2 regions of the Azospirillum sp. UENF 111221 genome follow, and region 2 is predicted to be linked to the other one. Evidence: riboswitches for the same ligand, from Rfam matches in the RefSeq annotation. Region 2 holds a riboswitch; the other holds the start of a gene.
The links. A riboswitch is a leader RNA that binds a small molecule or an ion and turns the genes downstream of it on or off. The one in region 2 is predicted to bind cobalamin.
Positions count from the first base shown of each region.

Region 1: linked by a shared signal. The riboswitch ahead of ACWPN3_RS10325 (ABC transporter ATP-binding protein) and the one ahead of ACWPN3_RS06690 (CbtB domain-containing protein) in region 2 are both predicted to bind cobalamin.

Region 1 covers NZ_JBSNCH010000003.1:480,885-485,287, reverse strand. Annotated here, with positions in the region: gene ACWPN3_RS10335 (TonB-dependent receptor) at 1-822, opposite strand, end outside; gene ACWPN3_RS10330 (DUF2946 family protein) at 960-1,514, opposite strand; cobalamin riboswitch at 1,662-1,895, shown strand; gene ACWPN3_RS10325 (ABC transporter ATP-binding protein) at 2,019-2,855, shown strand; gene ACWPN3_RS10320 (ABC transporter substrate-binding protein) at 2,852-3,838, shown strand; gene ACWPN3_RS10315 (FecCD family ABC transporter permease) at 3,835-4,403, shown strand, end outside.
Region 2 covers NZ_JBSNCH010000002.1:452,841-457,243, reverse strand. Annotated here, with positions in the region: partial or broken gene cobW (cobalamin biosynthesis protein CobW) at 1-818, opposite strand, end outside; gene ACWPN3_RS06695 (CbtA family protein) at 832-1,611, opposite strand; gene ACWPN3_RS06690 (CbtB domain-containing protein) at 1,622-1,807, opposite strand; cobalamin riboswitch at 1,853-2,083, opposite strand; gene ACWPN3_RS06685 (ABC transporter ATP-binding protein) at 2,402-3,178, shown strand; gene ACWPN3_RS06680 (ABC transporter ATP-binding protein) at 3,202-3,894, shown strand; gene ACWPN3_RS06675 (ABC transporter substrate-binding protein) at 4,058-4,403, shown strand, end outside.

The DNA.
Region 1 (4,403 bases), on a different contig from region 2:
GTTGTCGGTCAGATCCATGCGCTGGGTGGGAAAGCCCTGGTAGGGCATGGTCTGGATGCCGCCCTGCAGCGTGACCTGATGCCCGTCGCGACGCGCCCCGAACGTCACCGCATTGTCCTGCACGTTGTAGAGGGTCGAGCGGACGGTCTGGCCGTCGCCGGCCTTGTAGTTGCCGGCCCGGCTCCAGGATCCGCTGTAGCCCAGGCTGAGGCTGTCGGTGGCGACGGACGCCTCGGCAGCCCCCGTCACGCCACGGCCGTTCGACCGGTAGGAGGCCGACAGCTTGCCCTCGGTGTGCACCGCCTCCCCCGCCGGAGCGAAGACCGGAGGCGCGCTTTCGGCGGCGATGGTGCCGGCGATGCTGTCGCCGCCGGCGCTGACCGGCGTGATCCCGGCCAGAACCTCGATCTTGGACAGGCGCGTCGGCGTGATTGTGGACAGCGCCGGGTTCATCTGGTTGGGGCAGGCGGGCGCGACGGGCGCGCCGTCGACCAGCACATTGACGCGATCGGCACCCAGCCCGTTCAACGCCGGCAGGCTCGACACGCCGCCATTGCCGTAGAGGCTGACGCCGGGCAGGCCGCGCAGCAGGGCCGCGACGTCTCCGGTGGTGGGCCGGCGGGCCGCCAGCCCATCCCCGCCCAGGGCGGTGCCGGCGGCCAGGGCATCGTCCGGGCCTGCGATCACGGAAATCGCCGGAAGCGATTGGGCAAGCGGTGAAACGGTCTGGGCGGACAGAGCGGTGGGAAACAGTGCGGTGAGGGCAGCACCGGACAGCAGGGCGGCGCGCAGGGCGCCGGCCGCGGCGAAACGCAACATCATGGAACATCTCGATCTGAGGCCAGCCGAACACGGCCCCGCGCCATCGGTGCGAAGGGTGTGCAAGGCTGCGAACAGGAAAGGTCGGCAAGGGCGGGTCGCCGCGCGGATATCCCGCGCGGCGACCCGCGATTCCGGCCTCAGACCGGTGGCGCGCGGGCCTGGAGGGTGGAGAGGAACCAGCCGGCGGCGATCACGTCGCCGGGCAAGGCTTCGGGGCTGTGGCGCCCGACCGACGAGCGCGTCATCCGCAGATCCGGCGGCGGCAGCGCCAATCCACCGATCAGCGGACAGAGCGGGCAGGAGCCGCCCGACATCAGCAGATTGCCTCGGAGCAGATCGCCTTGGCCCGAATCGTTCTGCGCCGAATTGCTCTCGTCGCCTGCCGGATCGCCTGCCATTCCGTGGTCGTCCATAACCACGGTCTTGAACCCATCCGGCGTGCAGATGACGATCCGGCTGCTCTCGGCCGCATTGGCGGATGCGATGACGGCGGGCATCCAGGCCCAGGCGACGACCTGCAACAGCAGCGCAATCGCACCGGCCGCAAGGCCGGCCCGTCGCGTGGGTCGCAGTCTGTCCTGGGTCGCGCTCATGCCGATCCGTGCATCGATCCATCTTGCCCATCGCACGTGCAACCGCACGCATTGGGTGCGGCACATTAGCCGAAGCGCCGCAGTCGGGATCAGCGGCATTTTCCCGCAGGCCCAAAATTCGCCGGCGAACTTCTCCTTGCAGGCCGCATGAGGGCACGTTATGTTATGTTATAACATAACGTTCTGTATATGGACTCTCCGATGCTTTTGTTCGTTCGCAAAGCTTGACCGGGCGCCGCGTCGCTCATGAATGGTCCCGGTTCTGGTTCTTCCGGCGGTTCGCCACCGGAAGCTAAGAGGGAACCCGGTGAGCTGCCAACCCTGCGAAGGGGAATGCGGTGAGGCCGGGGCTGCCCCCGCAACTGTGAGCGGCGAGCCGTACCGTCATTTCAAGCCACTGGCGCCCATCGGCGCTGGGAAGGCCGGACGGAACGGCGATGACCCGCAAGCCAGGAGACCTGCCAGCACCACAACGAAACGTCCTCGGGCGGGGTGTCCCGGTGGAACGCTTGCCATGCGTGTGCCCGGATTCCGCTCCGGTCGCGTCGCATGCTCCGCAAGACGTCCGCCACGCCTCCCCGTCCGCAAAGACAGGAAGCACGCATGGCGTCAGCGTCCCTCCCCACAGAGGCATCGGTCCCTCCCCCCACCATCGCGGTGGAGCGGCTGGGGTGCCGGCTGGCCGGCCGCATGGTCCTGTCGGACATCGGTTTCTCGGTTTCCGACGGTGAAATCCTCGGCATTCTCGGGCCGAATGGCTCGGGCAAGACCACGCTGCTGCGCTGCCTCGCCGGCCTGCAAACCCCGTCCGCCGGCCGGGTTCTCATCGACGGCGACGATCCGCGCGCCCTGCGGCCGGTCGAGCTGGCCCGCCAGCTGGCGCTCCAGGCGCAGGATTTGACCGCAGCACTCGGCTTCACCGTGCGCGACGTGGTCGGCATGGGGCGCCTGGCCCACCGCCGTTCCCCCTTCGCCGCAGCCGGGGCGGAGGACCGCACCATCGTCGCCGACGCCCTGGACCGGCTGGAACTGTCCGGGCTCTCCGGGCGGGCAGTCGAACAGCTGTCGGGCGGCGAACGCCAGCGGGTGATGATCGCCCGCGCCCTGGCCCAGCGTCCGCGCATCCTGCTGCTCGACGAGCCGACCAACCATTTGGACATCCACCACCGCTTCGCCGTGCTCGACCTCGTGCGCGCGCTCGGCATCACCGTCGTGGCGACGCTGCACGACATCGAGCTGGCGGCCCGCTGGTGCGACCGCATCCTGCTGCTGGCCGACGGCCGGCTCCAGGCCGATGCCGCGCCGGAGGACGCACTGACCCCCGCCCGGCTGACCGCCGTCTACCGCGTCGCTGCGGCGGTTGACCGCCGCCCCGATGACGGCCGGCTGCGCATCGACCTGTCGCCCCTGATGTCGCCTCTTACGGAGCCAGCACGATGAGACGCTTTCTCCGCGGCGCTCCGCCTCTCGCCACGGTCTTCGCCTTGGCCCTCGCCCTGCAAGCCGGTGGCGCCTGCGCCCAAACCTATCCGGTCGAGGTCGCCAACTGTTTCGAGACCGCCCGCTTCGCCGCGGCCCCCAAGCGGCCGATGGTCCACGACACCAACATGACGCAGACCATGCTGGATCTCGGCCTCGCCGACCGCCTGGTCGCCGTTTCCGGCATCGAGGGGGTGGAGCACCGGCTGGTCGCCCCGCCGGGCGTGGTCGCGGCGCTGCCCCGGCTGCCCGACCGCGCGCCGACGCTGGAGGCGGTGCTGTCTGTCAATCCGGACTTCCTGTTCGCCGGCTGGAGCTATGGCTTCAATCAGGCGCGCGGCCTCACCCCCGCCCGGCTGGCGGAAATGGGCGTGGCGACCTACACGCTGCGGGAAAGCTGCATCCGCATCGGCCCGCGCGAGCCGATCAGCATGGACACGCTCTACGCCGACCTGCTGGCGCTGGGCGCCATCTTCGGCGTGACGGAGCGTGCCGAGGCCATGGTCGCCGATTTCCGCCGCCGCGTCGCCGCCATCACGGAGCGTGTCGGTGGCGTCGCCAACCGGCCGCGCGTGATGTACTGCGACCAGTGCCACACAGACGCGCCCCCCTTGTCGGTCGGGCGCGAAGGGATGACCAGCCTGCTGATGGCTCTGGCCGGCGGGCGCAACATCTTCGACGACATCCCTGACAGCTATGTCCGGGTGAGCTGGGAGGAGATGGTGTGGCGCGATCCGCAATGGATCATCGTCAGCGCGCACCGGATCCCGGCCGAGGACGCCATCCGCCATCTGACCTCGGCACCGCAGCTGGCCGACGTCGAGGCCGTGCGCAAGCGGCAGTTCATCGTGCTGACCTATGCCGAGCAGACGCCCTCCACCCGCAATGTCGAGGCGCTGGAGCGGATGGCGCGGACCCTGCACCCGGAGCGCTTCACGCCATGAACCGCTCCCGCCTGCTGGGCCTGTCGCTGATCCTGGCCGCCGCGCTGGCCCTGTCTGCGGTGGCTGCCGTCGGGTTCGGCGCCGCACGCGTCCCCATCCCCAAGGTCTGGGCGGTGGTCGTGCACGAGCTGTGGCCGGCGCTGGCCCCGCCCGCCGACGTCAGCCGGGCCGAGCGCAACATCGTCTGGGAATTGCGGCTGCCGCGCGTGCTGCTTAGCGCGCTGGCCGGTGCCGGACTGGCGGCGGTTGGGGCCGTGCTTCAGGTGCTGACGCGCAACCCGCTGGCCGACCCCTATCTGTTCGGCGTGTCGGCTGGCGCCTCGGTGGGGGCGGTGACCGTTCTGCTCTATGCCGGCGCGGTCGCCGGAATGCTGGGTTTGCCGGCCGCCGCCTTCCTCGGTGCGCTCGCGGCGATGCTGGCCGTCTTCGCCGCGGCACGCGGGCGCGACGGCGTGGTGACCAGCGAAAGGCTGGTGCTGACCGGCGTCGCAGTCGCCTTCATCCTGCACGCCGTCACCAATGTCCTGATCGTCATGGCGACGGATCGCGGCGCCGACGCCGCGCT
Region 2 (4,403 bases):
GCTGCGCCGGCAGCTCCACCACGAAGCTGGTGAAGTCGTCGTGGTCGTGGCCCTCTTCGTCGTCATGGTGGCTGGGACGGTTGGCGAGATCGTCTTCCACCGCCGCACCGACACCGAGCAGGACCAGCGGATCGACCGCGCCCTGGGAGGCGCGGACCAGCTTGGCGTCGCGGCCGACCGTGTGCGCGAGGGCGCCGCGGATCAGGTCCTCGACGCGGGCGAGATCGCCGTCGGCCAGCAGGTCGGTTCTTGTTGACGACGATCAGGTCGGCGCAGAGCAGCTGGTCCTCGAACACCTCCTCGATCGGCGTCTCGTGATCGACGGTGCCGGCGGCGTCGCGCTGGGCCTCCAGCGCCGCGGGATCGGGGGCGAAGCGGCCCTCCGCGGCGGCGGCGGCGTCCACCACGGCGATCACGCCGTCGACGGTGACGCGGGTCTTGATCGCCGGCCAGTGGAAGGCCTGGACCAGCGGCTTGGGCAAAGCGAGGCCGCTGGTCTCGATCACGATGTGCTCGGGCGGCTCCGGCCGGGCCAGCAGCTTCTCGATGGCCGGGACGAAATCGTCGGCGACGGTGCAGCACAGGCAGCCGTTCGCCAGCTCGATCACGTCGTCTTCGGTGCAGGTCGGGTTGCCGCAGGCGCGCAGGATGTCGCCGTCGATGCCGACATCGCCGAACTCGTTGATGATCAGCGCCAGCCGGCGGCCGTCGGCCTTTTCCAGCAGGCCGCGGATCAGCGTGGTTTTGCCGGCGCCGAGGAAGCCGGTGATGACGGTCGCAGGAACCTTGCCGGCGGCCGTTTTCGCAAGAGCGGACATGAACTTCGCCTCCTTAACGCGCGCCGGGCTGAACCCGCAGGGCCGGGTGCCGTTCGGCCGGTTCGACCACGCCGCTCATCAGCCAGCCGCAGACGGAGCCCAGGATCGCCCAGAACAGGGCGGCGGAGCCCAGCGAGGCGGCGACGAAGCGGGCGGCCAGTTCCGGGGGAACGGCACCCTCGGCGCTTTCCGGATGGGGGGCACCGATCAGATGGGGCAGCGCTGCGGCCAGAACGGCGACGGCGATGACCAGACGGTTGCGGGCGAAGGCGAGGGCGGCGATGCCGACGCCGGCCCCGGCCGCGGCGGACAGCCACCAGAGCTGACGCAGCTCCAGCTCGGCCCCGGCCATGCCCGGCAGTTCCGGGGCCAGACCGAAGGACGGGGCCAGCGACACGGCGACGAAGCCGCCCATGCCCCAGACCAGCCCGCGGCGGGCATCAACCGGCCGTCCGGCCAGCAGGATCGCCGCCCCCAGCAGCAGCGCATAGGCGACGCCGGCGATCAGGTTGGCGGCGATGGTCAGGCCGATGCGCTGCATCGCCTCGTCCAGCGTGACCGGCACACCTTCGCCGACCTCGCGCACGGGGCCATGCTGGTGGCCTTCGGCCTGGCTGGCGGCCGGAGCCGCATTCGGGGCTGGCGCGGTTGCGGGAGGCGGGGTCACCACCTCGTATTTCTCGGCTTCGAGGATCAGCGGGACGGTCGTCGCCTGCTGAACGACGGAAGCGGCCGTGCCGGAGAGCACGCCCGCGACCAAAGCGGCTGTGAACAGCCGCCGGATCAGTTCCATGACCCGCTGCTTAGTGGCAGGGGAACGCGAAGGAGTGACGGGCGTCGTGCGCCGCATCGTGGATCTGCTGCGGCTGGGCGAAGCCGACGCCATACAGCAGGAAGCTGCCGAGCAGGATCGCGGCGAAGGCGGCGACCGCGGTCTGGGCGGCGCTGCGGGTCGCGGTGCTGGCGGCGTTCATCGAACGGGCGGTCATCGAAAACATCCTTGTTCTCCCGCCACACCCGGCGGGGTTGGAAAAGGTTCTGTGTGTCCGCCGGCAGGTTTCCTGGCTCGCGGGTCGTCGCATCGCCGTCCGCCTTCCCGGCCGCGGAGGGCCAGTGGCATGATGGACGGGACGCTCGCCGCTCACAGTTGCGGGGGCAGCCACGGCTTTGGCGCTTCCGGGAAACCCGGGAAGGTCCGTACCGCATTCCCTATTATCCCCGCCGCCCGTCAGGACGGGCAGGGCACCGTCGGACGGCCACCATCGCAGTGCCGAGCCCGTTTGGCAAGCCCGCAATAAGGCGTCTGCCACACGGACGATCTTGCATGCCGACACTTTGGATGCTGTCATGTTTTGTGGACAGAGTGTCCAGGGATCCGACACTTTCCGACGCAGGGGTGTCGGTCAGAGGGAGGACACCGAACCGAAACCCGCGGAGAAACAAAGGGGCCGGCGGCCCGGCCGAAGCGACCCCGTATCTGGCACGCTTCGTGCGTACAACAATCGGTGAAACGTCCCGCCGCACGGCGGCCGCCGGGCATATGCCCGGGACATAAGGACGAACGGGAGGAGAATTCGCGACCGATGAACGCCGCACCGAACGACGACATCATCCTGGAAGCGCGCAACCTGACAAAGGAGTTCAAGGGGTTCGTGGCGGTTCGCGACGTGAACCTGCAGGTTCGCCGCGGCACCATCCACGCGCTGATCGGCCCGAACGGCGCCGGCAAGAGCACGGTGTTCAACCTGCTGACCAAGTTCCTCACCCCCACCCGCGGCCAGATCCTCTACAAGGGCCGCGACATCACCCGCACCAAGCCGGCCGACATCGCCCTGATGGGTCTGGTCCGCTCCTTCCAGATCTCGGCCGTCTTCCCGCATCTCAGCGTGCTGGAGAATGTCCGGGTGGCACTCCAGCGCCCGCTCGGCACCAGCTTCCATTTCTGGAAGTCCGAATCCTCGCTCTACGACCTGCACAACCGGGCGCTGGAGCTGATCGAGGCGGTGAACCTCACCCCCTGGGCCGGCCATCTGGCGGCCGAGCTGCCCTATGGCCGCAAGCGCGCCCTGGAGATCGCCACCACGCTGGCGCTCGACCCGGAGGTGATGCTGCTCGACGAGCCGCTGGCCGGCATGGGCCATGAGGACATCGAGGGCACTGCCGCCCTGATCAAGCGCGTCGCCGCCGACCGCACCGTTCTGATGGTGGAGCACAATCTGTCGGTCGTTGCCCACCTGTCGGACACCATCACCGTTCTGCGCCGCGGCGAGATCCTGGCGGAGGGGCCCTACGAGGTCGTCTCGAAGAACCCGCAGGTGATGGAAGCATATATGGGCACGGGGGGGACCGGACATGCCTGACGGGATGAACACCAGAGACCGCCATGCTGGAGATCGCCGACCTGCACGGCTTCTACGGCGAGAGCCATGTGCTGCACGGCGTCAGCCTGGAGGTGCGGCAAGGCGAGGTGGTGACGCTGCTGGGCCGCAACGGCGCCGGCAAGACCTCGACCATGCGCGCCATCATGGGCATCATGGGCAAGCGCACCGGCTCGATCCGCTTCCAGGGCACCGAGCTGATCGGCATGGCCCAGCACAAAATCCCGCGGCTCGGCATCGGCTATGTGCCGGAGGAGCGCGGCATCTTCTCCAGCCTCAGCGTCGACGAGAACCTGACGCTGCCGCCGGTGGTCAAGGAGGGCGGGATGACGGTCCCGCAGATCCATGAGCTGTTCCCCAACCTGAAGGGCCGCGGCTCGACCCAGGGGACGCGCCTGTCGGGCGGCGAGCAGCAGATGCTGGCGATTGCCCGCATCCTGCGCACCGGCGCCACCCTGATCCTGCTGGACGAGCCGACCGAGGGCCTGGCCCCGGTCATCATCGAGCAGATCGGTGTCGCGGTGCGGGCGCTCAAGGCACGCGGTTTCACCATCGTGCTGGTCGAGCAGAACTTCCGCTTCGCCGCCACCATCGCCGACCGCCATTACGTGATGGAGGAAGGCCATGTGGTCGACATGATCCCCAACGACCAGCTCCACGCCAACATGGACAAGCTGCACACCTATCTCGGCGTGTAGGCGCTCCAGCCCCGACATCACCGGCGCGAACGCCGCCCCGACCCCATCGAAGGGCAGGGCGGCGAACCGCCGGTTCCATGCCCGATTGCCTGCTCCAGGCACGGCAGAGGGACCCGCGACGGGACCCGGCCGACAACAAAAACCAAGAGGGAGAGACCTTCTGATGCGCACGCTTCTTCTCGCCGGCACCGCCCTGCTGACGCTCGCCGGGACAGTCGTTCCGGCTGCCGCCCAGGTGTCGGACAACGTCATCCGCATCGGCGTGCTGAACGACCGTTCCGGCATCTACGCCGATCTGGCCGGCGAAGGCTCCGCCATCGCCGCGCGGATGGCGGCGGAGGAGTTCGGCAACAAGGTCGCCGGCGCGCCCGTCGAGATCGTCGTCGCCGATCACCAGAACAAGGCCGACATCGCCGCGTCGAAGGCGCGCGAGTGGGTCGACACCGGCGGCGTCGACGTCATCGCCGACGTGCCGAACTCCGCCGCCGCCCTGGCGGTGCAGGGCATCA